3 regions of the Leclercia sp. G3L genome follow, and region 2 is predicted to be linked to each of the others. Evidence: predicted binding sites of a transcription regulator. Region 2 holds the regulator's gene; each other region holds the start of a gene.

Region 1 (9,964 bases), 1.1 Mb from region 2:
AATCTCTTCGAACGAGAGCATGCGGAACACTTCCCCGAAGCCTTCAATCTCGCGATCGAACAGCGGCAGCAGCGCCTCGGGGGCCTGGTCGCCCGCGGTAAACCCGGTGCCGCCGGTGATCAGCACTACCTGAACGTTGTCGCTGGCGACCCAGCGCGACACTTCCGCGCGAATGGCGTAGCGGTTCTCTTTGACGATGCTCTTGTCGACGATCTGATGCCCCGCCTCATGGGCCGCATCGCGCAGCCAGTGGCCGGAGGTATCATCCTCTTCGCCGCGGCGTTCGGAAACGGTAAGGATAGCAATACGCGTCGGGATAAATTCAGCGCTTACCTGACTCATCTTCTGGTTCCTTTTGCGATTACCCGCCTATGTAGGACAGGTTCTGGGTGATCCCGGTGTTGCCCTGATGCAGGAAGTGGGTCTGTTTTTTGTGCATCAGCGCCTCAGAAATGCGCGCTTCCAGCGCCTGCTGCTGGGCGTCATCGGCCAGCAAATCGCGCAGGTCGACGCCGCCGTCGCCAAACAGGCACAGGTGCAGTTTACCCACCGACGAGACGCGCAGGCGGTTGCAGCTGGCGCAGAAGTCTTTTTCATACGGCATGATAAGACCGATCTCCCCTTCGTAGTCGGGGTGACAAAAGACCTGTGCCGGGCCGTCGCTGCGCTGGCGAAGCTGATGGATCCAGCCGCGTCTAAGCAGTTCATCGCGCAGCACCATGCCGGAGATGTGATGGCGGGAGAACAGGTCGCTGCCCTCGCCGGTTTCCATCAGCTCGATAAAGCGCAGTTGAATGCGGCGGGGCTTGATCCACGCCAGGAAGGTATCCAGCTGATGATGGTTCACATCGCGCATCAGCACGGTGTTGACCTTCACCTTGTCGAAGCCGGCCGCAAAGGCCGCATCGATGCCCTCCATCACCTGGTGGAATTTATCCTGGCCGGTGATGGCGTGAAACTGGCGGGCATCCAGACTGTCGACGCTGACGTTGATGGCCGTGAGCCCCGCATCGCGCCAGTCGGCGACATCGCGCGCCAGGCGATAACCGTTAGTGGTGACCGCAATCTGGCGGATGACGTCGTTTTCACGTACTGCGGCAATGATGTCGGTGAAGTCACGGCGCAGCGAGGGTTCGCCGCCGGTAAGACGGACCTTTTCTGTGCCCATGGCGGCAAACGCGCGCGTCACGCGGCGGACTTCGTCCACGGAGAGAAAGCCGTTATTGGTGATACCGCCGGGTTTGTAGCCGTCCGGCAGGCAGTAGGTGCAACGGAAATTGCACACATCGGTAATCGACAAACGCAGGTAAAAAAACTTACGCGCGAATGCATCGGTAAGTTGTGAAGCCATGTACACCTTTCCTGATACGGGAGGCACAGTCATTTCTTTCTGTACCCTGGTGGCGAAACCGCCACGGCCAGAGCACCATATCTGTCGACACAGGCGCAAAGGCTAGAGTGTATGTTTTCGATTAAGAAAACGTGGTTATGCCGATAGTAGCGTGTTAAAAGCAGTTTCGCTATTATCGTCTTTCGCTATATAAAGTTGTATATATCGACATGTTCGTGCCATTTCGATTCAGAATACGTCATTATAAAATTATTGCATTGATATATGTCATTTTGCCCCGGGCGGGACATCGTCATTTAGGGGTAGTTGAGTTACTGTTAAGGTGTTCGTCTTACTAAGGAATTTCTATGCGCAATCGCACTTTTGCGGATCTCGACCGCGTCGTCGCTCTCGGCGGAGGCCACGGACTGGGCCGGGTGATGTCCTCCTTGTCATCGCTCGGTTCACGGCTTACCGGGATCGTTACCACCACCGATAACGGCGGCTCAACCGGACGCATTCGTCGCGCCGAAGGGGGCATCGCCTGGGGTGATATGCGCAACTGTTTAAATCAACTTATCACCGAACCCAGCGTCGCTTCCGCGATGTTTGAGTATCGTTTTGGCGGTAATGGCGAACTTTCGGGGCATAACCTCGGAAATCTGATGTTAAAGGCGCTGGATCATCTCAGCGTGCGGCCTCTGGAGGCGATCAATTTAATCCGCAACCTGCTAAAAGTGGATGCGTTTTTGATTCCGATGTCCGAACTTCCGGTGGATTTGATGGCCATCGACAGTAACGACCATGAAGTCTATGGCGAAGTGAATATCGACCAGCTGCTTCTGCCGCCGAAAGAGCTGATGCTCTACCCCACGGTTCCGGCGACCCGTGAAGCAGTTGAGGCCATTGGTGAAGCAGATTTAATTTTGATTGGCCCGGGCAGTTTTTACACCAGCCTGATGCCGCTGCTGCTGAACAACGAGCTGGCCCAGGCGCTGCGCCGGACGCCTGCCCCCGTGGTTTACATCGGCAATCTGGGTCGCGAGCTCAGCCCTGCCGCCGCCGGGCTTTCGCTGCCCGCTAAGCTGGCCCTGATGGAGCAGTATGTCGGGAAAAAGATTATCGATGCGGTGGTGGTCGGGCCTTGTACTGATGTCTCAGGCATGGAAGGCCGGGTGGTAGTACAGGAACCACTTGAGGCGAGCGATATTAAGTACCGCCATGACCGGCATTTACTGCGCGTGGCGCTGGAGAAGGCGGTGCAGGCGTTGGGTTAAGACTGTGCGGCCTTTATCGCCCGGTGGCGCTAGCGCTTACCGGGCCTACAAGTTTAAGCCGTTCGTAGGCCCGGTAAGCGCAGCGCCACCGGGCACAAACTACGACGCGGCGATGAATAAATCCCGCAACTGATGCAGCTGGTCGCGGATCTGCGCGGCCTCTTCGAACTCCAGATTCTGCGCGTGCTGCATCATCTGCCCTTCCAGTTCGTGAATCTTCTGCTGCAGCGCTTTCGGCGTCAGGGCAACGGTATCGGCCTCCACCGGTGAGCGCGACTTGCCGCGGCCCTTCGCTTTGGTTTTGGCGATGTTCTGGCCGAGCGCCAGGATATCCACCACCTTCTTGTTCAGACCCTGCGGCGTAATGCCGTGCTCTTCGTTATAGCGCTGCTGCTTCTCGCGGCGGCGTTCGGTTTCGCCGATGGCTTTCGCCATTGACGGGGTGATCTTGTCGCCGTAAAGAATCGCTTTGCCGTTGACGTTTCGCGCCGCACGACCAATGGTCTGGATCAGCGAGCGCTCGGAGCGCAGGAAGCCCTCTTTATCGGCATCCAGAATCGCCACCAGCGACACTTCCGGCATATCCAGCCCTTCACGCAGCAGGTTGATCCCCACCAGCACGTCGAACTCGCCAAGGCGCAGGTCGCGGATGATCTCCATACGTTCCACGGTGTCGATATCCGAGTGCAGATAGCGCACCTTCTCGCCATGCTCCTCGAGGTATTCGGTCAGATCTTCCGCCATGCGTTTGGTCAGGGTGGTGACCAGCACGCGCTCGTTGATGGCCGCCCGGGCACGGATCTCCGACAGCAGATCGTCCACCTGGGTGCCAACCGGACGCACTTCGATAATCGGATCCAGCAGACCGGTCGGACGCACCACCTGATCCACCACTTCATCGCCCGATTTCTCCAGCTCGTAGTTGCCCGGCGTCGCGGAAACGTAGATGGTTTGCGGCGCCAGCGCCTCAAACTCTTCGAACTTCATCGGGCGGTTATCCAGCGCCGACGGCAGACGGAAGCCGTACTCCACCAGGGTCTCTTTACGCGCCCGGTCACCGCGGTACATGCCGCCAATCTGCGGAATGGTCACGTGGGATTCGTCCACCACCAGCAGGCCATCCGCCGGCAGGTAGTCAAACAGGGTCGGCGGCGCCTCGCCCGGCCCGCGGCCGGAGAGATAGCGCGAGTAGTTTTCAATACCGGAGCAGTAGCCCAGCTCGTTCATCATCTCGAGATCGAACTGGGTACGCTGGCTGATGCGCTGCTCTTCCAGCAGCTTGTTGTTGTCCAGCAGGGTCTTGCGGCGATCCGCCAGCTCTACCTTGATATCTTCCATCGCCTGCACGATGCGCTCGCGCGGGGTAACGTAGTGGGTTTTGGGGTAGACGGTGAAGCGCTGAATAATCGACTCCACGTGGCCGGTCAGCGGATCAAACAGGGACAGCCGCTCCACCTCTTCATCAAACAGCTCCACGCGCAGCGCGAAGTCGTCCGACTCCGCCGGGAAGATGTCGATGACCTCGCCGCGAACGCGGAAAGTACCGCGCTGGAACGCCTGATCGTTGCGGGTATATTGCAGCTCCGCCAGGCGCCGCAAGATGGCGCGCTGATCGATAATCATCCCCTGAGTCAGGTGCAGCATCATCTTCAGGTAGAGATCGGGGTCGCCGAGGCCGTAAATGGCTGACACCGAGGCTACCACCACCACGTCGCGGCGCTCGAGCAGGGCCTTGGTGGCGGACAGACGCATCTGCTCGATATGCTCGTTCACCGAGGCATCCTTTTCAATAAAGGTGTCGGAGCTCGGGACGTAGGCTTCCGGCTGGTAGTAGTCGTAGTAGGAGACGAAGTACTCCACCGCGTTTTCGGGGAAGAACTCTTTCATCTCGCCGTACAGCTGCGCAGCCAGGGTTTTGTTAGGTGCCAGCACCATGGTGGGCCGCTGAAGATCGGCGATCACGTTGGCGACGGTAAAGGTTTTACCCGAACCGGTCACCCCCAGCAGCGTCTGGTGTGCAAGCCCATCCTCCAGCCCCTCTTTCAGACGGCGAATCGCTTCAGGCTGATCGCCAGAAGGACGGAAAGCGGAATTCAGTTTGAACGGTTTACTCATGAACGGCGACCTGATGATGATTAATACGGCAAGTGTGTAATTTTACTCCTCATGGCTATTTTTGCCAGTAAATTATACTGGTTATAAACCCAGTAGCATCTGCGTGGTTTTGTGCCAGCAGCAGCGGGAATCAAGCAAAGCTGCGCAAAATTTCGGCTGTGACGGGATAAAATTCCATCAGGGGTCGGTTATCCCCAGAATTTTTTGTTTTTTAACATTTGTCAAGGCGAACCGCCGGACTTTAGCGCATCTGATTGACAGTTTGATGACAATGATTGCTTTTATTTAACGCCTTGATCTGCAATAAAGTTTTCAAAAAGACGCGTTTCGCAGCAATTCAGGCGCAGGCCGCGTATTCTCTCGCTTACCTTGTGTTTTCTAACTCTAATGCACATGGTTATCCACAGGAATAGTGGATAACTGTCTCCAGGCCATACGGAACGTGACTCGGCCCGTTCCCGGTTTTTCTCCCCAGCGCGACGGTAAAAAATTTTTATCACCCAATTATGGCGATCTTATGACAAAAATCAGCGAACGAACTGGTGAGGCATTGCTCACATTTTAATCAAAATAGTACCTGCACCAGGTGCATAAAACGGGGCACCGACGCAGTGCAGGTTCCTGTCATCGCAGCGCGCATTTTCGAACCTAATCCGAAAAAAGAAGGGTTAAGCGCCATTTTTTGGGCTGTGGCAAGAGTCTTGCAGAGCATCAGGTGTCACCGATGCCTGAAAAGGAGCAATACCATGTTAAGCCTGCGCGCTGTAAACCAGTATTACGGGGATCGCCACACCCTGTGGAACGTTGACCTCGATCTGCCTCCCGGCCTCTGCACCGGCGTCGTCGGGCTGCCCGGAATGGGGAAAACTACCCTCGTGAGCTGTATTGCCGGGCTGCTGCCCATCGCCAGCGGCACCATGGTCTGGCATGACGCCGGGCCAGAGACCCGTCCAGGAGAGGGGATCAGCTTTGTGTCACAGGACCGGCGGATCTTTTCGCAACTGACGGTAGAGGAGAATCTGCATGTCGCGCGGATGGCGAAAGGCGTCGCGGGCGGATCGGTAAGCCGCGACGTTTTTGAGTTCTTTCCGGAGCTGTACCCGCTGCGCCAGCATCGGGCCTCGGGTCTTAATGACGACCAGCAGTACCAGCTGGCACTGGCGAACGCGCTGGTGACCCGCCCTCGCCTGTTGATCCTCGACGAGCCCAGCCGCGGCACCGGCCAGCTGTTTACCCTCAAGCTGGCGCAGCTGCTGCTCAGGTTCAACCGGGAGCTGGGATTATCGGTGCTGCTGGCCGAACAACATCTTTCCCTGATCCGTCGGGTGGCGGATCGCTTTTGCCTGCTTTACCGGGGGCGAAACGTGGCTCAGGGTCGGGTCAGCGAGCTGGATGACCCGCTGATTGCCCACTGGATGGGGCCGACGGCGTCAGCGCAGTAAGAGACAGATACTGCCCGACTGCCGAGGTGTCAGCCGTATCGCCCAGCCACGGGATCTCGCCCAGCAGCGGAGCGGGCAGCACGCGCCGGAGCGTCGTCATGTATTCGGCATGGCGCTTGCCGGGGGACACTACTCCGTTCGCCACCCAGCCTGCAAAATGCAGTCCCGCCTGCTGAATCGCCTGCGCGGTCAGCATCGCGTGGTTGATACAGCCCAGCTTCACCCCCACCACCAGGATCACCGGCAGGCGTTCGGCCAGCACCCAGTCGGCGAAGGTCTGCTCCTGCGACAGCGGCGTGAACCAGCCGCCCGCCCCTTCCACCAGCACCCAGTCGGCACAGCTCTCCAGGGTGCGTAACCCGGCGGAGAGCGTGCTGAACAGGATCGGGCGCTGCTCGTCGGCGCTGATGATGTGCGGCGACGTCGGCTCCGCGAAGGTATAGGGGTTCACCGTCGGGTAGCTCAGCGCCACGCTGCTGTTGCGCTGTAACGCCAGCGCATCGCTGTTGCGCAGCCCTTGTGCGGTCATCTCACTGCCCGAGGCCACCGGTTTGTATCCGGCAGTGTTGCGGCCCAGCGCCCGTGCCGCCTGTAACAGGGCGGTGCTGGCGACGGTTTTACCGACCTCGGTGTCGGTGCCGGTGACAAAATAACGTTCAGTCACGTTCGATAATTCCATGAAAAAGTTGATAAGAGAGCGGGAATTTCCCCGCCTGCTGTGGCCAGGCCTGTGCCAGCCGCTGCAGCTGGCCGCGCGTTAAGGGCCTGTCGGCCCGCCCGGCGTGCAGATGGGTGGCGCCGATCCCCTTCAGGGACTGCATGGCGCTGAGCGCATCCTCAAACAGCAGGGTGACGGTCTGGACCGCACAGCGGTACTGCCAGCCGGACAGGGCATCGTTCACCTGCTGTCCGGTCAGAAAACGGTTGGCGTGCGGCTGGGTATCCACCGCCTGCCAGGCCTGATTCAGCTCCGGCAGCGAGCCGTTGAGCAGCGTGGTGAAGGCCACCTTGCCTCCCGGCTGCGCCACGCGATACAGCTCTGCCAGCGCCTGCGGCAGGCTGGCGCACCACTGCACCGCCAGATGGCTCCAGACCAGGCTGAACTGCCCCTCCGCCAGCGGAATGGCTTCGATATCGGCCTGCAGATAGCAGTCGGCCGCCTGGTTGCGGCGCGCTTCCTCCAGCATCGGGGCGCAGAGATCCATCGCCGTCACATGACTCCCGGCCTGGCGCCAGGCCAGGCTGTTGCTCCCCGGACCGCAGCCGGCGTCCAGCACGCTGGCAAACCTGTTTTCTGCCAGCAAAGCCCGCAGCCCGTCGGCACTTTGCCGCTGGAGACCATCGTGGCGCGCGTAGCTGTGCGCCGCCCGGCCAAAGGCGGCGGCAATCGCCTGTTTATTCACTTGCGACATGCAGCGCCTCCAGTAACGCGGTGATATCTTCCGGCTCATGCGCCGCCGTCAGGGTCAGGCGCAGGCGCGCCGTGCCCGCCGGCACGGTAGGCGGACGAATGGCGGTCACCCAGATCCCCTGCTCTCTGAGGACCTGCGCCAGGTGCAGGGCGCGCGCGTTTTCGCCGACGATCAGCGGTTGAATGGCGCTCTGCGAGGCGGTGATCGCCAGCGGCAAATCGCGCACGCCCGCGCGGAACTGGTCAATTAACGCAGCCAGCCGCTGCCGACGCGCGTCGCCTTCGTCGCTGCGAATCAGGTTAAAGGCCGCCAGCAGCGCCACCGCCTGGGCAGGCGGCATGCTGGTGCTGTAGATCAGATGGCGGGCGAACTGCAGCAGGTAGTCGGCGACGGATTCGCTGCACAGCACCGCCGCCCCGCTGACCCCAACGCCTTTACCGAAGGTCACCACCAGCAGCTCGGGTTTTACCCGCAGGCTGGCAGCGCTTCCCCGCCCCTCTGGCCCGGTGACGCCAATCCCGTGGGCATCGTCCACCAGCAGCCAGCTGCCCTGACGCTGGGCCGCCGCGTGGATGTCGCCCAGCGGGGCGCTGTCGCCGTCCATGCTGAAGATCCCCTCGGTCACTACCAGCTGTTGCCCGGCGCAGGGTTTATCCAGCAGCGAATCCAGCTGGGCGACATCATTGTGGGCGAAGCGCCTGAGCTGAGCCGGGCTGTGGCTGGCGGCTTCCAGCAGCGAGGCGTGGCTTAAGCGGTCGGCCACAATGCGATCCTCTTTGCCGGTCAGGGCGGCAATCAGCGCCTGATTAGCGGCAAAGCCGGAGATAAACAGCAGCGCCCGCGGGTAGCCGAGCCACCCGGCAAGGTGCTCCTCCAGCGCCTGATGCGCGTGGGTGTAGCCGCTGACGTGGCCGGAGCCGCCGCTGCCCACGCCGTACTGCTCCGCGCCCTGTTGCCAGGCGCGGATGATGTCGGGGTGCTGACTCAGGCCGAGATAGTCATTGCCGGAGAAGTTGCAGTACCGCCGCTGCTCGCGGGTGAGAAAGCGCCCGGCGCCGTTCTCCACCGGGGTGCGCACGCGCAGGGCGTCGGCCGCCCGACGAGCGTCGAGGGCAGCATCGATGCGTTGTTGCCAGGTCATACCGTCGCCGCGTTGTAGAACTGGTCGGTATCGGCATTGAAAAGCTGCTGTTCGAGCTGGTGCTGCTGCTCGTTATCGCCAGTCAGCACCGCGGTCTGCTGCGGGTTGAGCCCCAGCTTGCGGAACAGCTGCACGTCCTTGTCCTCTTCCGGGTTCGGGGTGGTAAGCAGCTTGCAGCCGTAGAAGATGGAGTTAGCCCCGGCCATAAAGCACATCGCCTGAGTCTGCTCGTTCATCTGCTCGCGACCCGCCGAGAGGCGTACGTACGAGGTCGGCATCATCACCCGCGCCACCGCAATGGTGCGGATAAAGTCAAAGGCGTCGACGTCGTCGTTGTCGGCCAGCGGGGTGCCTTTCACCTTCACCAGCATGTTGATCGGCACGCTCTCCGGCGGGGTCGGCAGGTTTGCCAGCTGCAACAGCAGCCCGGCGCGATCGGTGACCGTTTCGCCTAAGCCGACAATCCCGCCCGAGCAGACCTTGATGCCCGCATCGCGCACTTTGTCGAGTGTGTCCAGACGCTCCTGATAGGTCCGGGTGGTGATGATGTTGCCGTAGAACTCCGGGGAGGTGTCGAGGTTGTGGTTGTAGTAATCCAGCCCCGCCGAGGCCAGACGCTGGGCCTGATGATCATCCAGCGTGCCGAGGGTCATACAGGCTTCGAGGCCCATCGCCTTCACGCCCTGCACCATCTGCTCGAGATAAGGCATATCGCGCTCGTGCGGGTTTTTCCAGGCCGCGCCCATGCAGAAGCGGGTCGAGCCGGCGTTTTTCGCCTGACGCGCCGACTCCAGCACCTGCTCCACCTCCATCAGGCGTTCGGATTCGAGGCCGGTTTTGTAACGCGCGCTTTGCGGGCAGTATTTGCAGTCTTCCGGGCAGGCCCCGGTCTTGATCGACAGCAGGGTGCTGACCTGAACCTGCTGCGGATCGAAGTGCTGACGGTGAATTTGTTGCGCTTCAAACAGCAGTTCAAGCAGGGGTTTTTCAAATAATGCAGTGACTTGCGACAATGTCCAGCGAGCCTGGTGAGCCATGGGGCGTCTCCAAAGGGGTTTAGTTCAGGATGGGTTCGGGTTATGATTGTAAACCTAAATGTTTTCAAAATGGTTTACAAGTCGATTATGACAACGGACGATCTCGCCTTCGATCGGCAACATATCTGGCATCCCTACACCTCCATGACCCAGCCCCTGCCGGTATATCCGGTGACGGAAGCGCACGGCTGCGAGCTGACCCTGGCCAGC
Region 2 (9,964 bases):
ACGGCGAATGAAGAACGCACCCAGACGGCGGAAGATCGGGCCAGCCGGCCAGAAGTTGAGGTTGATACCCGCAGCGATGTGCGGCGGCACCAGCCCCTGGTGATAGAGCACATACGAGAGCAGCAGGTAGTCCATGTGGCTGCGGTGGCAGGGCACATAAACAATCTCATGGCCGTCGTGGGCCAGCTGGCGCACACGCTCGGCGTTGTGCACGTTGATCCCCTGATAGAGACGGTTCCATGTAAAGCTCAGGATACGGTCGCTAAGGCGGATCATCTCGTAGGAGAAGTTGGCCGCAATCTCTTCCATCAGGGCGATGGCGTTTTGCTGCGCCTTCTCGTGGGAGATTTTTTTGCTGCGCGCTTCGTCTTCGACGGCGCGGGCGATCGCTTTCGAGGCCAGCAGCTTGTTAAACAGATCCTGACGTGCGGGCAGGCGCGGGCCTACCGCGGCCAGACGCTGACGGGCAAAGTGCATGCGCGCCACGCGGGCCAGCTTCTGGGCGATGGTCTTATCCGTACCGTGCTCATCGGCCATGCGGCGCAGTGAGACTGACGGCGAGAAACGGACAAAGCTGTCGCGGCCGAGCCAGTTGACGGCGAAAAATTTCTGCACCCCGTTAAGCATGCGCAACGGCGGATTCTCTTCGCCTTTATCACGCCCCGGACGACGGCCAAACATGACCGATACGGGCACCATCTGCACGTCCAGCAGCGGGTTGCTGCGGTGCAGGTCGAGGTAGTCATGGAACAGCTTGATCGACTCTTCTTTCGGCGTGTACCAGGTGAACACGCGAGGGCCACCGTGGATAAAGATGTAGCGCGGCAGCTGAGTGCCGTCGATCTCCAGCGGCTCCAGCGGATCGGGAAGATCGTGCGCCAGGCATTGGGCGCGCAGCGTCAGCAAGTCGGCCTTCGAGTTATAAGGCAAAACGTACATAATAGGACGCGAGGTATCGAGTCCCAACTCCAGCGTGGGAACCGCCGGAATAGACTTGCTTTTTACCAGGACGCTTAATGGTAAATTAAGTAATTTGTAGTAAATTCGTGGCCAGCCAGACATAAACGATGTAAAGCCTCTGGTTAAAAATGCAATTGCGGCGCAAGGATAACAGAAAGCGCGCAAAATTTCTGTTGTTACCCGTCATACTTCCGGTGGCTGCGCCAGGCGCTTAAACCACCGTTTCTGACGCTATTTTCGAAGAAAGGTTTCTTTTAATGGCCAATAATACCACTGGGTTAACCCGAATCATTAAAGCTGCCGGCTATTCATGGAAAGGCATCCGTGCTGCCTGGATCAATGAAGCCGCATTTCGCCAGGAGGGGGTTGCTGTCGTCGCGGCGATTATTATTGCCTGCTGGCTGGATGTTGATCCCATCACTCGCGTATTACTGATTGGCTCGGTGATGTTGGTGATGATAGTCGAAATTTTGAACAGTGCGATCGAGGCGGTGGTCGACCGTATCGGCACTGACTTTCACGAGCTCTCGGGCCGGGCAAAAGATATGGGTTCTGCCGCGGTGTTGATGGCGATTATCGTTGCGTTGTTTACCTGGGTCACGCTGCTTTGGGGACATTTACGATAAGCCTTCAGAAACCGAACAAGTCTCTGGTTTTTTATGCGGTTTGTGGTTCCAAAATCACCTTTAGCTGTATATACTCACAGCATAACTGTATATACACCCAGGGGGCGGAATGAAAGCGTTAACGACCAGGCAGCAAGAGGTGTTTGATCTCATTCGGGATCATATCGGCCAGACGGGTATGCCGCCGACGCGTGCAGAAATCGCGCAGCGTCTGGGCTTCCGTTCTCCAAATGCCGCCGAAGAGCACCTTAAGGCACTGGCGCGTAAGGGTGTGCTTGAGATTGTCTCCGGAGCGTCTCGCGGTATTCGCCTGCTGGTTGAAGCCGAAGAGGGCCTTCCGCTCGTCGGCCGCGTCGCCGCCGGGGAACCGCTGCTGGCGCAGCAGCACATTGAAGGCCACTATCAGGTCGATCCGGGCATGTTTAAACCGAGCGCAGACTTTCTGCTCCGCGTAAGCGGCATGTCGATGAAAGACATCGGTATTCTGGATGGCGATCTGCTGGCAGTACACAAAACGCAGGACGTGCGTAACGGTCAGGTGGTTGTGGCGCGTATCGATGATGAAGTCACCGTTAAGCGACTGAAAAAGCAGGGCAACACCGTGCAGCTGCTGCCGGAAAACAGCGAGTTTTCCCCGATTGTTGTCGACCTGCGTGAAAATAACTTCTCCATCGAAGGTCTTGCGGTTGGCGTCATCCGCAACGGTGAGTGGTTATAACGCCTTTCTGACAGACTGCGACCCTGTCGCAGTCTGCTTTTCCTGCCTCCGGCGAACATTTTCATGTCTCTCCTGACTGCTTCAGACAAGGCGTTGTGGCGTCTTGCACTTCCCATGATCGTCTCCAATATCAGCGTCCCTCTTCTCGGGCTGGTGGATACGGCTGTCATTGGTCATCTCGATTCGCCCGTCTATCTGGGCGGTGTCGCCATCGGCGCGACGGCAACCAGCTTCCTGTTTATGCTGCTGCTCTTTTTGCGCATGAGTACCACCGGGCTTACTGCCCAGGCCTATGGCGCGAAGGATCCGTTGCGTCTGGCCCGCGCGCTGGTGCAGCCGCTGATCCTGGCCCTCGGTGCCGGTCTGTTGATTGTGCTGTTGCGCACACCGCTCATCGATCTGGCGCTGCATATCGTTGGCGGCAGCGAGGCCGTTCTTCATCAGGCGAGGCGCTTCCTGGAGATCCGCTGGCTCAGCGCCCCGGCATCGCTGGCTAACCTGGTGCTGCTCGGCTGGCTGCTGGGGGTGCAGTATGCCCGGGCGCCGGTGATCCTGCTGGTAGTGGGGAACCTGCTCAACATCGTGCTGGATCTTTGGCTGGTGATGGGCCTGCAGATGAACGTGCAGGGGGCTGCGCTGGCGACCGCTATCGCAGAGTACGCCACCCTGCTGATCGGCTTATGGATGGTCTGGCGGGTGCTGGCCCTGCGCGGTATTTCGCTGGCGCTGCTGAAAGCGAGCTGGCGGGGCAACATCCGCAAACTGCTGGCCCTCAATCGCGACATCATGCTGCGCTCGCTGCTGCTGCAACTCTGTTTCGGGGCGCTGACGGTAATGGGCGCGCGGCTGGGGCCGGAGATTATCGCCGTCAACGCCGTGCTGATGACCCTGCTGACCTTTACCGCCTACGCGCTGGATGGCTTCGCCTACGCGGTTGAGGCCCACTCCGGGCAGGCCTATGGCGCACGGGAAAGCGGCCAGCTGCGGGAAGTGTGGCGGGCGGCCTGCCGTCAGTCCGGCCTGGTGGCGCTCGCCTTCGCGCTCGTTTACGCCCTGGCAGGCGATCGGATCATTGCCCTGCTGACTTCGCTGCCCGAACTACGCGCGCTGGCGAGCCACTATCTTATCTGGCAGGTGGTTTTACCGGTGGTGGGCGTCTGGTGCTATTTGCTGGATGGGATGTTTATCGGCGCAACCCGCGGGGCAGAGATGCGCAACAGCATGGCCGTAGCGGCCGCCGGCTTTGGCCTGACGCTGTTCACCCTGCCGTGGCTGGGTAATCATGGCCTGTGGCTGGCTCTGTGCGTGTTTCTTGCCCTGCGGGGGCTCTCTCTGGCCTGGATCTGGCACCGGCACTGGCGCAACGGCAGCTGGTTTTCATAGCGGCTTCACCCGACTGAATGGTAAAAGATTCCGAATAACAAACCCAACGCCGCAGGCTTATCTATAATTATTATCACGTCCAGCACGAAACGTATTTCAGGACGAACTTAACCTTAACGACCGAACGAAGAGGAATCGATGATGAATAAAGACCAAGTCGGCGGTAACTGGAAGCAATTTAAAGGTAAAGTGAAAGAACAGTGGGGCGACCTGACTGATGACGATATGACCGTCATTGAAGGTAAACGTGACCAGCTGGTGGGTAAAATTCAGGAACGCTATGGTTATGAGAAAGACCAGGCGGAGAAAGAGGTTGGTGACTGGGAAACCCGTAACAACTATCGCTGGTAATTAACCTATACCCGCAGGTACACGGATGTACGCCCAGGGCGACCTTTCAGGTCGCCCCTTTTTTTGCCCTCAGCGCGGCTTTTTCTTCAGCTGGATGGAGTGATCGTGCTGACAATCCTCCTGATGGCGACAGGCTTCCACTTCAACGCAGTTGCGGCACAGGCCGTGTGCTTCAATCACGTTGTGGCGCAGGGCAAAGCCCATCTTCGCGGCCAGAGTGTGCATGATATCTTCCACCCCTTCAGCGCCTTCTTCCTTCACGCTGCCACAGCGGTCGCAGATAAACATCGCTGAGGTGTGGGTCGGCTGATCGAACAGATGGCACAGCACGTAGCTGTTGGTTGACTCCACTTTATGCACAAAGCCCTGCTCGAGTAAAAAATCGAGCGCCCGATAGACGGTAGGCGGCTTGGCCTGAGGCTCGCTCTCGCGCAGCAGGTCGAGCAGATCGTAGGCGCTGATGGCCCCGTTTTGCAGGCTCAGCAGACGCAACACTTCAAGGCGCTGCGGAGTCAGGCGCACATTGCGTTGCGCGCACAGCTTTTCGGCTTGCGCTAACAGTGCCTGCATTGTGGTCGTTTCCATTTTGCACCTCGAATGACGTGGAATAACAAACCGCCAGTTTACCATGTTCTGACCTAAACGCCGAGATCCACCGGGTGTGCTACCCTGACGAAAAACCACTGGGGGTGAAAAGATGAAAAGACCGGACTGCATTCGACACTGGCGCGAAGTAGAAGGCGCCGACAACTCGACCTATCCCGACAGCACAGAGCGTTTCTCCATTGGCGCGCCGCTGGCCCGTGCGCTGGGGCTGGGCCGCCTCGGTATCCATCATGAGCGCCTCCCGCCAGGGCGCCGTACTTCGTACCCGCATGCCGAAAGCGATGAAGAGGAGTTCATCTTTGTGCTCGAGGGTTATCCCGAAGCCTGGATAAACGGTTATTTATGGAAACTGGAGCCAGGAGACAGCGTCGGTTTTCCTGCCGGGACGGGCGTCTGCCACACCTTTATTAATAATACCAGTGAAGAAGTGCGGTTATTAGTGGTGGGAGAGGCGAATAAAAAACATAACCGAATTTATTATCCGCTGAATGCGGTATATGCCGCCACGCGTGAAGATCGCTGGATCGATCATCCCCCGCAATTTTTTGGTCCTCATGACGGAAAACCAGGGCAAAAGTAATTTCTTGTTCTATACATATTAAAGAAATAAGGAAATCAATAACTTAATCTAATACTAAAGTTTAGATAAATTCGGCTCCTCATACTTTTTTCACAAAGGACGTATGCCCCTGCGCGGTATTTAGCCGCCGGGGTTTATTCACCCAAAATAAGTCAGGTGTCCTGTGAAAATAAAATTCAAATTTTCTGTGGCGGGAATTGCCACCGGTATTCTTTTGGCTAATCAGGCTGGAGCAGCAAATACCTGGACGGAAGCACGCGGCGATGCAATGGGTGGAACGGGCGTTGCGTCGGCGCATTATAGCAGCGGGGTGCTGATCAACCCGGCCCTGCTGGCAAAATCCAAAGCAGAAGACGACGTCGCCATTATATTCCCCTCGGTGGGGGCGCAGATTAGCGATAAAGACAATCTACAGGACAAGATCGATGAGATCAGCGATGAGATCAGGGCCGATCGGGAGATGATCGACGATCTGACCGTGGCGCGGATCCTGGCCGATCCGCAGGGAACGCTCAGTGAGCTTCAGGGAGCCGCGGGCAATCTGGCCGATCAGCTGGAGTTCCTCGAAGGAAAAACCGCCCACGGCAACGCGGGGGCAGGGATAGCCGTCAGCATCCCGGGTTCGGGGCTGTCGCTGGCGTTTGTCGCTAAGGCCAATGCTCACGCGCGCATCAGCTCGGAGATCGATCAGCAGGACATTGCGTTCTTGCGCAGATTGCAGGGCAACGCGGGCATGACTAACCAGATGGCGCAGGGGGCGGCCCGGAACGGCAGCGACGTGATTACCCGCAACCTGAATTCCGTCGCCATGGGCAGGGCGGCGATCGTTTCCGACTACGGCGTGGCGGTTGCCCGCCAGTTTGATTTCAACGGCCTGCCGGTCTCGGTCGGCGTGACGCCAAAACTGCAGCAAACCTGGCTCTACAACTACACCACCTCCATCTATACCTACGACAGCAGCGATTTTAACAGCAGTCGTAACCGCAATGACGATACCAGTTTTAACGTCGATGTCGGCGTCGCGGTCGACTTCGGTGAAAACTGGACGGTCGGCCTGAGCGGGCAGAACCTGTTCTCACGGGATATTGATACCAACGATATTCGCATTCTCCACGGGCGTACCGGGCAGGAGGTGAGCTATCAGGACACGTACCAGATCCGCCCTCTGGTCACGGCAGGGGTGGCCTGGCATACCGGCCTGCTCACCCTCAGCGCCGATGGCGATCTGACCAAAACCCGGGGCTTCAGGAGTGAAGAAGACTCGCAGTATGTCGGAGTGGGGGCAGAAGTGTCCCTGCTGGGCTGGCTGGCGGTGCGCGGCGGCTTTCGCGGGGACGTGAAGGGCAACGACAGTAACGTCTTCACCGGCGGCTTTGGCTTTGCCCCCTTCAATACCGTGCATATCGATTTAACCGGCATTTACGGCGAGGATGAAACCTGGGGTGCCGGGGCGCAATTCAGCGTCACCTTCTGACGGGATCCGGAGGCGCTCTGCCTCCGGCGAATATGTGCTATAGTAGCGCCCCATTTTCAGCAGATGCTTAAAACTTCGCCATGTCGTCAGAAAACTCGTCCCTCTATCCTGCTCACCGTTTTTCCATCGCGCCGATGCTCGACTGGACAGACAGACACTGCCGCTACTTCCTGCGCCAGCTGTCGCGTCATACCCTGCTCTATACCGAGATGGTGACCACCGGGGCGATTATTCATGGCAAGGGCGACTATCTCGCCTTCAGCGAAGAGGAGCATCCGGTGGCGTTGCAGCTTGGCGGCAGCGATCCGGCCGCGCTGGCGCGCTGTGCGAAGCTGGCAGAGGAACGCGGTTACGACGAGATTAACCTCAACGTCGGCTGCCCGTCCGATCGCGTGCAGAACGGCATGTTTGGCGCCTGTCTGATGGGTAATGCGCAGCTGGTGGCCGACTGCGTGAAAGCGATGCGCGATGTGGTCTCCATTCCGGTGACGGTCAAAACCCGTATCGGCATCGACGAGCAGGACAGCTATGAATTTCTCTGTGACTTCATCGGCACGGTGGCCGGCAAGGGCGAGTGCGAGATGTTTATCATCCATGCCCGCAAAGCCTGGCTCTCTGGCCTGAGCCCGAAAGAGAACCGTGAGATCCCGCCGCTGGATTACCCACGCGTTTATCAGCTGAAGCGCGATTTCCCGCAGTTGACCATGTCGATCAACGGCGGCATCAAGTCTCTTGACGAGGCGAAAGCGCATTTACAGCATATGGATGGCGTCATGGTAGGGCGCGAGGCGTACCAGAACCCGGGCGTGCTGGCAGCGGTGGACCGCGAAATCTTTGGTATGGATGCCGCCGATCGCGATCCGGTGGCGGTGGTGCGGGCGATGTACCCCTACATTGAGCGCGAGCTAAGCAATGGTACTTATCTGGGCCATGTGACCCGCCACATGCTGGGTCTGTTCCAGGGGATCCCGGGCGCGCGCCAGTGGCGCCGCTACCTGAGTGAAAACGCCCATAAGGCGGGCGCCGATATCGAGGTGCTGGAGCAGGCGCTGCGTCTGGTGGCAGACAAGCGATAATTTTCACTAAAAGTTCGTCAAATTCACCACGCCCGGCGCAGCATTGCCGGGCGTTTTCTTTTTATATCAATGGGTTAATTTTTGGCACGGATCTTGTAATGGTGATAGCAGCGTATCGTTGTGATGCATTCGGGAGAGAGCCATGCTGGAACTACTTTTTGTGATTGGATTTTTTGTCATGCTGTTGGTCACCGGCGTCTCACTGCTGGGTATTGTTGCCGCACTGGTGGTCGCTACCGTGGTGATGTTTATCGGCGGACTGTTTGCCCTGATGCTGAAACTGCTGCCGTGGTTGCTGCTGGCCGTGGCGGTGGTGTGGGCGATACGGGCGATTAAATCGCCAAAAATCCCACGCTATCAGCGCAATAACCGCTTTCGTTACTAAGGTATTGAGTGGTTCGTCACATCCTTGCAACTTTTACGGCAGCATTGCTTAGAACAGAATAGGATTTAGTTATCGAATCTGTCACTATTGCCGCCGTTAAAGAATTCATCGCGCTGTACCCTACATACAGCCGAACTAAAAAAAGAAAAGGGCTTCCTACGGGAAGCCCAATTTCTTTTTAGGGGATCAGTAAACTTGAACCCTGTGTCGCCCGGCTCTCCAGCACTTCATGCGCACGCTGCGCGTCACTCAGCGGATACTTCTGCGCCTCTGCCACATCCACCTTAATCACGCCGCTGGCAATCAACGAGAACAGCTCGTTACTGGCCTCAACCAGTTCGTCACGATTCGTGATGTAGCCCTGTAGCGAAGGGCGGGTGGCGAACAGCGAACCTTTCTGGTTAAGAATACCCAGATTGACGCCGGTCACCGGGCCGGAAGCGTTGCCGAAGCTGACCATCAGGCCGCGGCGTTGCAGACAGTCCAGCGAGGCTTCCCAGGTATCTTTGCCCACCGAATCATAGACCACGCGCACCTTTTTACCGCCGGTGATCTCTTTCACCCGCTCGACAATGCTCTCTTCGCGATAGTTGATCACCTGCCAGGCACCCGCCTGCAGCGCACGCTGCGCCTTTTGCGCATTGCCGACGGTGCCGATCAGCTTGGCCCCCAGCGCTTTTGCCCACTGGCAGGCAATCAGCCCGACGCCGCCTGCGGCCGCGTGGAACAGAAACTGTTCGTCAGGTTTGATCTCATAGGTTTTGCGTAACAGATAAAAGACCGTCAGCCCTTTCAGGAAGGAGGCGGCGGCCTGCTCAAAGGAGATGGCATCCGGCAGAATGGCGGCTTTATCCGCCGGGACGTTGTGGACCGAGCTGTAGGCGCCGAGGGCGGATTGCGCATACACCACGCGGTCGCCCTCCTTTATATGCTTCACGGCGCTGCCCACTTTGACCACCACTCCGGCCGCCTCGGTGCCCAGCCCGCTTGGCAGGGCCGGGGGCGGATAGAGGCCGCCGCGGATATAGGTATCGATATAGTTAATGCCAATGGCTTTGTTTTCCACCTGGACTTCGTTATCGCCAGGCGCGGTGGGGGTAAACTCTACCGCCCTGAGAACGTCCGGGCCGCCGTGCTTATGAAATTCAATACGCGTTGCCATGCTCCCTCCATTAGACTTAGAAAATATGGTAATCTTTCGACCCACTCTCTATCTCGGTAACTCCATTCACTATGGCAGGAAACAAACCCTTCAACAAACAGACTGAGCCCCGCGAGCGCGATCCGCAGTTAGCCGGGTTAAAGGTCCCGCCGCACTCGATTGAAGCGGAACAGTCGGTGTTGGGCGGTTTAATGCTGGATAACGAGCGCTGGGATGACGTTGCCGAGCGCGTCGTCACCGACGATTTCTATACCCGCCCGCACCGCCATATCTTTACCGAAATGGCGCGTCTGCAGGAATCCGGTAGCCCCATCGACCTGATCACGCTCGCGGAATCGCTGGAGCGTCAGGGGCAGCTGGAGTCGGTGGGTGGCTTCGCCTATCTGGCCGAGTTATCGAAAAACACGCCAAGTGCGGCGAACATCAGCGCTTATGCCGATATCGTGCGTGAACGTGCGGTAGTGCGCGACATGATCTCGGTCGCCAACGAGATCGCCGAAGCCGGTTTCGACCCCCAGGGGCGTAACAGCGACGAGCTACTCGATCTGGCCGAGTCGCGGGTCTTCAAAATCGCTGAAAGCCGCGCCAATAAAGACGAAGGGCCGAAAAACATCGCCGAGGTGCTGGATGCCACCGTCTCGCG
Region 3 (9,964 bases), 500 kb from region 2:
TGCAATCCTGCCTCGTTTGGCGCAGCGTCTTCACCGGTCGGGAAGATACGCGACCAGGCGATCGACACCCGCAGCACGGTATAGCCCATCTCAGCAAACAGGGCGATATCGTCCTTATAGTGGTGATAAAAATCGATGCCGCGGCGTTTCGGGTAGAGCGCGTCATTTTTACCTTCAAACGCGTCGCGGATATTCTCGTCCGTCAGCGCCATATGGCCGCTGTAATCCTTCACGGACAGGTTGGGCTTCCAGGTGATAGCGTCAGCAACGGACGGCCCTTTGCCATCCACATTCCATGCCCCTTCGGCCTGATTAGCGGCTATAGCGCCACCCCATAAAAAACCTTGCGGAAACGGGAGGGATTTCTCCATTACACGGACTCCTTAAGCGTCATGATGATATGCGGGTCTGGATTCTTATCGTCGGTATTACCTGGTGTCAGCGAAAAGCGTTCGCCGTTCGTCACCACCATCATCACCACCGGATCGAGCCCGGCGGAAGTGATGGTATCGAGTGAAAATTCAATCAGCGTGTCGCCGCTCTTCACATGTTGGCCCTCCACCACCCGTGGGGAGAAACCTTCACCCTGCAGCCGGATGGTGTCGATGCCGATATGGAAAATCAGCTCGACGCCCGCGTCGGTGAGCAGGCTCAGCGCATGGCCGCTGTCAAATACGTTCACGATGGTTCCATCCGCCGGGGCCCGCAGCACGCCCTGGGAAGGAATAATAGCGATCCCGTCGCCCATGATTTTGCGGGAGAAGACGTCATCGTTAACGTTTTCAAGCGGGATGATCTGCCCTTCGACCGGGCGGGTGAGGCTCAGCGCGTCGGTGTGTTCAGCCGCTTTATCACGCCACAGCACGAAGGCGCTGATAAAGGCGACGGCAAAAGATAGCCCCGCCCCGGCGAAGGCCCAGACGATGTTCATCGGGTTATCCGGAGAGACAAACATTGAGATACTGGCAAGGCCAGGGCCGACAAGGGCAAAGGCCTGAATCGCCATCCAGCCAATAAATGCCCCACCCACGATGCTGCCGAGGATCACACTGTAAAGCGCCTTTTTATTCAGCAACGTAACGCCATACAGCGCCGGTTCGGTAATGCCGAACAGGGCGGAGATCCCGGCGGAGAAGGCGGTAGATTTCAGCACTTTATCTTTACTCTTAAGCGCAATCGCCAGGCACGCGCCGGACTCGGCAATGTTGTGCGCCAGCGACGCGGGCAGATAGAGCATCTCGCGCCCGAACTGGCTCATGGAGGCCACGGCGTAGGGCAGCATCGGCTTGTGCATCCCGGCGGCGACCATGAAGGGCAGGGCGGCGGCCAGCAGCCCGGTGGCGACAAAACCGAGTTTGCCGTAGAGCCATAAAATCACCGTTGCCAGGCCGGCACCCAGCTCGTAGCCCAGCGGCCCCAGGATCAGCAGCGTAACGGGGACCGTCACCAGCAGAGAGAGCATCGGCGAGAGAAAAATGCGCAGCGCGCCGGGGGAGTAGCGGTTGAACAGCTTCTCCGTCCGGGCGTAAAACAGCACGCACAGAATGGCCGGGAATACCTGCGAGGCGTAGGCGACGTTGCGCAGATCGAACGACATGAATGCCGTCCCGTCGGCCAGCTGTTTGGTCATCGCCGGCAGCACCATCACGGAAACTGCCGAGACGGCCACCAGCACGTTCACCTTCAGCTTCATCGCCGTGGTGATCGCCACCAGGATCGGCAGGAAGTAGAGCGGCGCGGAGCCGATATTATCCAGTACCTTGTAGGTCGAACTGTCCCGGCTGAGCCAGCCCATGACGTCCAGCAACAGCAGCAGCGATTTCAGGACGCCGCCACCGGCAATGGCAGGCACCAGCGGCTGAAAAACGCTTATCACGAAATCGACAACCTGCGCGCCACGGCTGATTCTGACAGGCGTATGTTGTCCGCCCGCCTGAGGGGCCCCCACCAGCGAGCGCACCGCCTCAAAGACCTGCACCACTTCGTGACCAATAATCACCTGGCACTGCACGTTCACCCGCACGCCCAGCACGCCGTCGACCTTTGCCAGCGCCGCTTCGTTGACCTTGCCATTGTCGTACAGGCTCAGCCGTAAACGGGTGGAGCAGTGTTCGATATGTTCGATATTCTCAGCACCGCCGACCTGGGCGATGATGTCCAGCGCTGTTTGCAAGTGGTTCATGTTCTGGCCCCTGTCTCCAGAGCAAAAAAAAGACCTGAACCCCCTCTCCGCTCGAAAACGGAGAGGGGGTTCAGGTCTTGCCTACGGATCGTAGTTACACGCCTGTGGTTTTTATATCGTCCAGATTGTGTTTAAAAGTCAAACAGTCGCGTCACTTTGCGTAGCGAAATGTGAGCCGCTTAACCTTTTTTACCACCATATTGTTGGAACCAGGCCAGCATCCGCTGCCAGCCATCTTTGGCTGATTCCGCGTGATAGCTCGGGCGATAATCAGCGTTGAAAGCGTGTCCAGCTCCCGGGTAAACCACAATCTCCGCCGTTGCGTTTGCCGCACGCAGGGCATGACGCATGGTCTCTACCGTATCCAGCGGGATCCCGGTATCTTCTGCGCCATACAACCCGAGGACGGGCGCGTTCAAATCGGTTGCAATATCAACCGGATGCTTCGGTGAATTCAGCGTCTTTTCGCCCACCAGCTTGCCATACCACGCCACGGCGGCTTTCAGCTGCGGGTTGTGCGCGGCATACAGCCAGCTGATACGGCCGCCCCAGCAGAAGCCGGTTGCCAGCAGACGATGGGGATCGCCCCCGTTGCGCGCCGCCCAGTTGGCGACGTGGTCAAGATCCGCCAGTACCTGCGCATCCGGCACTTTAGTGACCAGGTTGCTGAACAGGGTGGGAATGTCGTTGTAATCGTTCGGGTCGCCCTGACGGAAATAGAGCTCAGGCGCGACGGCCAGATAGCCTTCCAGCGCCAGGCGACGGCAGAGATCGCGAATGTGCTCATGTACGCCGAAAATTTCCTGAATCACGATGACGATTGGCAATGCCCCTTGCGCATTTTTGGGCCGGGCATGGTAAGCGGGCATATTATCGCCCTGGGTCGGAATCGAAGTCTCCCCGGCGGTAATCGCCTCTTCGGGGGTAGTGACAACGGTTGAGGCTTGCAGGTCAGCAGCAGGGGCAAATCCAGATTTTCCAGTCATGGCATTCTCCGTACCAATTAGCGCAAAAGTAAATATAGTCCGCAGGTTAACAATCCACAGTGCCCGAAACAGGCTATCTTTTGTGCAACAGATAACGATATAACTCGTTAATGTGATGTTAATCACTATTTCATGGTAATTAACTGCAATCAATTTTATTCATGGTGACGTCTGTCACGAAACAAGGCCGGTTCCTCCGGTAAAGTACCGCTTTGCTTCTGCTGACAAACTGACCCACAGAGGAGTTTTCTATGTCTAAGTCTGATGTTTTTCATCTCGGCCTCACTAAAAACGATTTACAAGGGGCTACGCTCGCTATCGTCCCTGGCGATCCTGAGCGTGTGGAAAAGATCGCCGCGCTGATGGATAAGCCGGTTAAGCTGGCAGCCCATCGCGAATTCACGACCTGGCGGGCAGAGCTGGATGGCAAAGCGGTGATCGTGTGCTCTACCGGTATCGGTGGCCCGTCTACCTCAATTGCCGTTGAAGAGCTGGCGCAGCTGGGCATCCGTACTTTCCTGCGTATCGGTACGACCGGTGCGATTCAGCCGCATATCAATGTCGGCGACGTACTGGTTACCACCGCGTCCGTGCGTCTGGACGGCGCGAGCCTGCACTTTGCGCCAATGGAGTTCCCGGCAGTGGCCGATTTCGAGTGCACCACCGCGCTGGTAGAAGCCGCGAAATCCGTCGGCGCGACCACGCACGTTGGCGTGACCGCCTCCTCTGATACGTTCTATCCTGGCCAGGAGCGCTACGACACCTTCTCCGGTCGCGTAGTCAACCGTTTCAAAGGCTCGATGGAAGAGTGGCAGTCGATGGGCGTGATGAACTATGAAATGGAATCTGCCACGCTGCTGACCATGTGCGCAAGCCAGGGTCTGCGTGCCGGTATGGTTGCGGGCGTCATTGTTAACCGCACCCAGCAAGAGATCCCTAACGCCGAGACCATGAAGCAGACCGAAAGCCACGCGGTGAAAATCGTGGTGGAAGCGGCCCGCCGCCTGCTGTAATTTCCCCTTTTCCTTGCCAAAGGCCGACCTGCTCGGCCTTTTTCTTTGCGTAGCGCCTCGCAGAAAACCCTTTTCAAACTGGACGTTTATACAGCACAATTCTATTTTGTGCGGGTCATACCTTGATGCAGGGGGCGTCGTGGATATTTCCATCCTTTTTTATGCCGTTATTGCGCTGGTCAGCGTCGGCGTGGGCTGGTTGTTCGCCAGCTATCAGCATGCGCAGCAGAAGGCCGATCAGCTTGCCGAACGCGAAGAGATGGTGGCCGATCTCAGTGCATTAAGACAGAACATAGCCCAGAGCGGGCACTGGCGCGACGAATGCGAGCTGCTCAACAACGAGCTGCGCAATCTGCGGGATATCAACACCTCGCTGGAAGCTGACCTGCGCGAAGTCACTACCCGGCTGGAGTCCACCCAGCTGCATGCGGAAGACAAAATCCGCCAGATGATCAACAGCGAACAGCGCCTGAGCGAGCAGTTCGAAAACCTCGCCAACCGCATCTTTGAGCAGAGTAACCGCCGCGTCGATGAACAAAACCGCCAGAGCCTGAACGGCCTGCTGTCGCCCCTGCGCGAACAGCTGGACGGCTTTCGTCGCCAGGTGCAGGACAGCTTCGGTCAGGAGGCGCGGGAGCGCCACACGCTGGCCCATGAAATCCGCAACCTCCAGCAGCTGAATGCCCAGATGGCGCAGGAGGCCATCAATCTCACTAAGGCGCTGAAAGGCGACAATAAAACCCAGGGTAACTGGGGCGAAGTCGTCCTGACCCGCGTGCTGGAAGCCTCTGGCCTGCGCGAGGGCCACGAATATCAAACCCAGGTCAGCATTGAAACTGAGAGCCGCGCGCGAATGCAGCCCGACGTCATTGTGCGTCTGCCGCAGGATAAGGACGTGGTCATCGATGCCAAAATGACCCTGGTGGCCTATGAGCGCTACTTCAACGCCGAAGATGACTACACCCGCGAGTCGGCGCTGCAGGAGCATATCGCCTCGGTGCGTAACCATATCCGTCTGCTGGGACGCAAAGACTATCAGCAGCTGCCCGGCCTGCGTTCGCTCGACTACGTGCTAATGTTTATCCCGGTTGAACCGGCCTTTTTACTGGCGCTGGACCGCCAGCCGGAGCTGATCTCCGAGGCGCTGAAAAACAACATTATGCTGGTCAGCCCCACCACGCTGCTGGTGGCGCTGCGCACCATTGCTAATCTGTGGCGCTATGAGCACCAGAGCCGCAATGCCCAGCAGATTGCCGACCGCGCCAGCCGCCTGTATGACAAAATGCGCCTGTTCGTCGATGACATGTCGTCGGTCGGGCAGAGCCTGGATCGCGCCCAGGATAACTACCGTCAGGCGATGAAAAAGCTGGCCTCCGGGCGGGGTAACCTGCTGGCTCAGGCCGAATCGTTCCGCAGCCTGGGCGTGGAAGTAAAACGCGAGATTAATCCGGAATTAGTTGAACAGGCCACGTCGCAGGATGAAGAGTACCGGCTGCGCAGTGATGAGCCCGTTCAAAATACAAACAACACCTTAGCAGGCGCGCAGGCGTCGGCAGACCCCCTGGAGCGTTATTCCCGGGGTGGTTGAATCGTAGGGCAAATGCGCCCAATCTGTTACACTTCTCAAACATTTGACTGATAAGCAGGCTCTGAGATGGTTGAAGATTCACAAGACACAACGCACTTTGGCTTTCAGACTGTCGCTAAAGCGCAGAAAGCTGACATGGTGGCCCACGTATTCCATTCCGTGGCGGCGAAGTACGATGTAATGAATGACCTGATGTCATTCGGCATTCATCGCTTGTGGAAGCGCTTCACTATTGACTGTAGCGGCGTGCGTCGTGGACAAACCGTGCTGGATCTGGCGGGCGGCACCGGCGACCTGACAGCGAAATTCTCGCGTCTGGTGGGCGAAACGGGCCGCGTGGTGCTGGCTGATATCAACGACTCCATGCTGAAAATGGGTCGTGAAAAACTGCGCAATATTGGCGTGGTCGGCAACGTTGAATATGTCCAGGCGAACGCTGAAGCGCTGCCTTTCCCGGATAACACCTTTGACTGCATTACCATCTCTTTCGGTCTGCGTAACGTCACCGATAAAGAGAAAGCGCTGCGTTCCATGTACCGCGTACTGAAACCGGGTGGACGTCTGCTGGTGCTGGAGTTCTCGAAGCCGATTATTGAGCCGCTGAGCAAAGCCTACGACGCCTATTCGTTCCACATTCTGCCGCGCATTGGCGAAATGGTTGCCAACGATGCAGACAGCTATCGCTACCTGGCCGAATCCATCCGTATGCACCCAAACCAGGACACCTTAAAAGCCATGATGCAGGATGCAGGCTTTGACAATGTTGATTACTTCAACATGACGGCAGGCGTTGTCGCGCTGCATCGCGGTTATAAGTTCTGAGTGGAGGTGGCAAATGCCGTTTAAACCCTTGATCACAGCCGGTGTGGAAAACGTACTCAATACCTTTCTGTACCGGTCTCCCGCGCTAAAAACGGCGCGTCAGCGTCTTAACGGCAAAGTGCTGCGGGTAGTATTAAAAGAGTTTTCGACTCCGCTGGTGCTGGTGTTCAGCGAGCGTCAGCTCGACGTGCTGGGGGAGTGGGAAGGCGAGGCCGACTGCTCCGTCATCACCCATATGAGCACCCTGCCTAAACTGCGCGATCGCCAGCAGCTTACCGCCCTGATCCGCAGCGGCGAGCTGGAGGTTCAAGGCGATATCCAGGTGGTGCAGAACTTTGTCGCGCTGGCCGATCTGGCCGAGTTCGACCCGGCAGAGCTGCTGGCCCCCTGGACCGGCGATATTGCCGCTGAGGGGATTGGTAAAGTACTACGCGGCGGTGCCTCGTTGCTGAAGAAGGGGTTTCAGCGCCAGCAGCGCTATGCCGCGGAAGTGCTGACCGAGGAGTGGCGCATGGCGCCGGGGCCGCTGGAAGCGGCATGGTTTGCAGAAGAGACCGCCGCGGTTGAGCGTGCAGTTGATGCACTGACAAAACGGCTTGAAAAACTGGAGGGCAAATGACGCCTGGTGAAATTCGGCGCCTCTACTTTATCATCCGCACCTTTTTAAGTTACGGGCTCGACGAGCTTATCCCCCGAATGCGCATCACACTGCCGCTGCGTATCTGGCGGCGAACGCTATTCTGGATGCCAAATCGCCATCAGGACAAACTGCTTGGTGAGCGACTGCGTTTGGCGCTTCAGGAGCTGGGGCCTGTCTGGATCAAGTTCGGCCAGATGCTCTCCACCCGTCGTGACCTGTTCCCGCCAATGATCGCCGATCAGCTGGCGCTGCTGCAGGATAAAGTTGCCCCGTTCGACGGTAAGCTGGCAAAGCAGCAGATCGAAAAAGCGATGGGCGATCTCCCGGTTGAAACCTGGTTCGATGATTTCGACATCCAGCCGCTGGCTTCCGCCTCCATTGCGCAGGTTCACACCGCACGGCTGAAAGAGAATGGCAAAGAGGTGGTCATCAAGGTGATCCGCCCGGACATTCTGCCGATCATCCGAGCCGATATGAAACTCATCTACCGCCTGGCCCGCTGGGTGCCGCGTCTGCTGCCTGACGGCCGCCGCCTGCGCCCGATGGAAGTGGTGCGCGAATATGAAAAGACGCTGATTGATGAGCTGAACCTGCTGCGGGAATCGGCGAACGCCATTCAGCTGCGCCGTAACTTTGAAAACAGCCCGATGCTGTATGTGCCGGAAGTCTATTCCGACTATTGCAGCCAGGACATGATGGTGATGGAGCGCATCTACGGGATCCCGGTCTCGGACGTCGCAACCCTGGAAAAGCAGGGTACCAACATGAAGCTGCTGGCCGAGCGTGGCGTGCAGGTCTTCTTCACCCAGGTGTTCCGGGACAGCTTCTTCCACGCCGACATGCACCCGGGGAATATCTTCGTCAGCTACGAGCATCCTGAAGATCCGCAGTATATCGGCATCGATTGCGGTATCGTCGGCTCGCTGAACAAAGAAGATAAGCGCTATCTGGCCGAGAACTTTATCGCCTTCTTTAACCGCGATTATCGTAAAGTGGCCGAGCTGCACGTCGATTCCGGCTGGGTTCCGCCGGATACCAACGTAGAAGAGTTTGAGTTCGCCATTCGTACGGTCTGTGAGCCTATTTTCGAGAAGCCGCTGGCTGAGATCTCGTTCGGCCATGTGCTGCTGAACCTGTTCAATACCGCCCGCCGCTTCAATATGGAAGTACAGCCCCAGTTAGTTTTACTTCAGAAAACATTACTTTACGTTGAAGGGGTGGGGCGACAGCTTTATCCTCAGTTAGACTTATGGAAAACGGCAAAACCCTTCCTTGAGTCGTGGATCAAGGACCAGGTGGGTCTTCCGGCGCTGGTGCGCTCCCTGAAAGAGAAAGCGCCGTTCTGGATTGAAAAAATGCCTGAAATTCCTGAACTGGTGTATGACAGTTTGCGTCAGAGCAAAAACTTGCAACACAGCGTGGATAAAATTGCCCGCGAGTTGCAAACCAACCATGTGCGTCAGGGGCAGTCCCGGTATCTGTTTGGCATTGGGGCGACACTGTTGTTAAGCGGCACGCTGCTGCTGATCAATCGTCCTGAGTGGGAGCTCATGCCTGCCTGGTTGATGGCGGGCGGCGTGGTTGTCTGGCTAGCCGGATGGCGCAAAACGCGCTGAATTGCGTCGCTATACCAGGGCCGCATAACGTATAATGCGGCCTGATTAATTATTCATCTATAACTGGGGAAGATGTATGGGTGGTATCAGTATCTGGCAATTGTTGATCATTGCCGTCATCGTCGTGCTGCTGTTCGGTACCAAAAAACTCGGTTCTATCGGTTCCGATCTCGGTGCGTCCATCAAAGGCTTTAAAAAAGCGATCAAAGATGATGACGAGAAGCAGGATAAATCCAGCCAGGATGCGGATTTCACTGCTAAATCCATCGCTGATAAACAAGACGATGCCAAAAAGGAAAATGCTAAACGCCACGATAACGAGCAGGTGTAATTCGTGTTCGATATCGGTTTTAGTGAACTGCTGCTGGTCTTCGTGATTGGTCTCATTGTTCTGGGGCCACAACGTCTGCCTGTAGCAGTAAAAACGGTTGCAGGCTGGGTGCGTGCGCTGCGATCGCTGGCGACTACGGTGCAAAATGAGCTGGCGCAGGAGCTTAAGCTGCAGGAGTTTCAGGACAGCCTGAAAAAGGTTGAAAAGGCGAGCATAGATAACCTGACGCCGGAACTGAAAGCCTCGATGGACGAACTGCGCGAAGCGGCGGAATCTATGAAGCGCTCCTACAGCGTCAACGATCCGGAAAAAGCGAGCGATGAAGCCAATACCATTCGCAACCCGCTGGTCAAAGATAACGAAGCGCAGCATGAAGGCGTGACGCCTGCCACTGCTGAGCATCAGGCCACTGCGCCCGAACAGGCGCCAGCCGAGCCGGTGACCCCAAAACAAGAACCGACGCCAGCGCCCGCAGAGAAAAAGCCTGCACCCGCCGCTGACGCGTCCCTCTCGTCGAGTGATAAAGCGTAAACATGGCAGTAGATGAAACTCAACCGCTGATTGCGCACCTGATCGAGCTGCGTAAACGCCTGCTGAACTGCATTATTGCGGTTTTGCTCATTTTTTTATGCCTGGTCTATTTTGCTAACGATATCTATCAGGTGGTTTCTGCCCCCCTGATTAAGCAGATGCCGCTTGGGGCCACCATGATCGCCACCGACGTGGCATCGCCCTTCTTCACGCCAATTAAGCTGACCTTCTGGGTGTCGCTGATTGCCTCTGCGC

Evidence for each region. The regulator LexA, encoded in region 2, represses DNA repair genes until DNA is damaged. The targets are predictions, from matches to a motif close to TNCTGTATGTACATACAGNA.
Region 1: the regulator LexA is predicted to act here: its motif matches at 4,798-4,817, upstream of uvrB (excinuclease ABC subunit UvrB).
Region 3: the regulator LexA is predicted to act here: its motif matches at 4,258-4,277, upstream of rmuC (DNA recombination protein RmuC).

Annotation. Positions count from the first base shown of each region.
Region 1 covers NZ_CP088265.1:4,587,378-4,597,341, forward strand. Annotated here, with positions in the region: gene moaB (molybdenum cofactor biosynthesis protein B) at 1-342, opposite strand, end outside; gene moaA (GTP 3',8-cyclase MoaA) at 362-1,351, opposite strand; molybdenum cofactor riboswitch at 1,339-1,473, opposite strand; gene yvcK (uridine diphosphate-N-acetylglucosamine-binding protein YvcK) at 1,699-2,607, shown strand; gene uvrB (excinuclease ABC subunit UvrB) at 2,707-4,722, opposite strand; gene LRS40_RS23490 (ABC transporter ATP-binding protein) at 5,469-6,164, shown strand; gene bioD (dethiobiotin synthase) at 6,103-6,828, opposite strand; gene bioC (malonyl-ACP O-methyltransferase BioC) at 6,821-7,576, opposite strand; gene bioF (8-amino-7-oxononanoate synthase) at 7,560-8,717, opposite strand; gene bioB (biotin synthase BioB) at 8,714-9,754, opposite strand; gene bioA (adenosylmethionine--8-amino-7-oxononanoate transaminase) at 9,824-9,964, shown strand, end outside.
Region 2 covers NZ_CP088265.1:874,593-884,556, reverse strand. Annotated here, with positions in the region: gene plsB (glycerol-3-phosphate 1-O-acyltransferase PlsB) at 1-1,062, opposite strand, end outside; gene LRS40_RS05605 (diacylglycerol kinase) at 1,218-1,586, shown strand; gene lexA (transcriptional repressor LexA) at 1,696-2,304, shown strand; gene dinF (MATE family efflux transporter DinF) at 2,368-3,687, shown strand; gene LRS40_RS05590 (CsbD family protein) at 3,829-4,038, shown strand; gene zur (zinc uptake transcriptional repressor Zur) at 4,108-4,623, opposite strand; gene LRS40_RS05580 (cupin domain-containing protein) at 4,736-5,224, shown strand; gene LRS40_RS05575 (conjugal transfer protein TraF) at 5,388-6,698, shown strand; gene dusA (tRNA dihydrouridine(20/20a) synthase DusA) at 6,779-7,774, shown strand; gene pspG (envelope stress response protein PspG) at 7,917-8,159, shown strand; gene LRS40_RS05560 (quinone oxidoreductase) at 8,338-9,321, opposite strand; gene dnaB (replicative DNA helicase) at 9,393-9,964, shown strand, end outside.
Region 3 covers NZ_CP088265.1:1,372,733-1,382,696, forward strand. Annotated here, with positions in the region: gene LRS40_RS07895 (glycoside hydrolase family 1 protein) at 1-371, opposite strand, end outside; gene LRS40_RS07900 (beta-glucoside-specific PTS transporter subunit IIABC) at 371-2,182, opposite strand; gene LRS40_RS07905 (dienelactone hydrolase family protein) at 2,362-3,168, opposite strand; gene udp (uridine phosphorylase) at 3,420-4,181, shown strand; gene rmuC (DNA recombination protein RmuC) at 4,321-5,769, shown strand; gene ubiE (bifunctional demethylmenaquinone methyltransferase/2-methoxy-6-polyprenyl-1,4-benzoquinol methylase UbiE) at 5,836-6,591, shown strand; gene ubiJ (ubiquinone biosynthesis protein UbiJ) at 6,605-7,210, shown strand; gene ubiB (ubiquinone biosynthesis regulatory protein kinase UbiB) at 7,207-8,847, shown strand; gene tatA (Sec-independent protein translocase subunit TatA) at 8,924-9,178, shown strand; gene tatB (Sec-independent protein translocase protein TatB) at 9,182-9,709, shown strand; gene tatC (Sec-independent protein translocase subunit TatC) at 9,712-9,964, shown strand, end outside.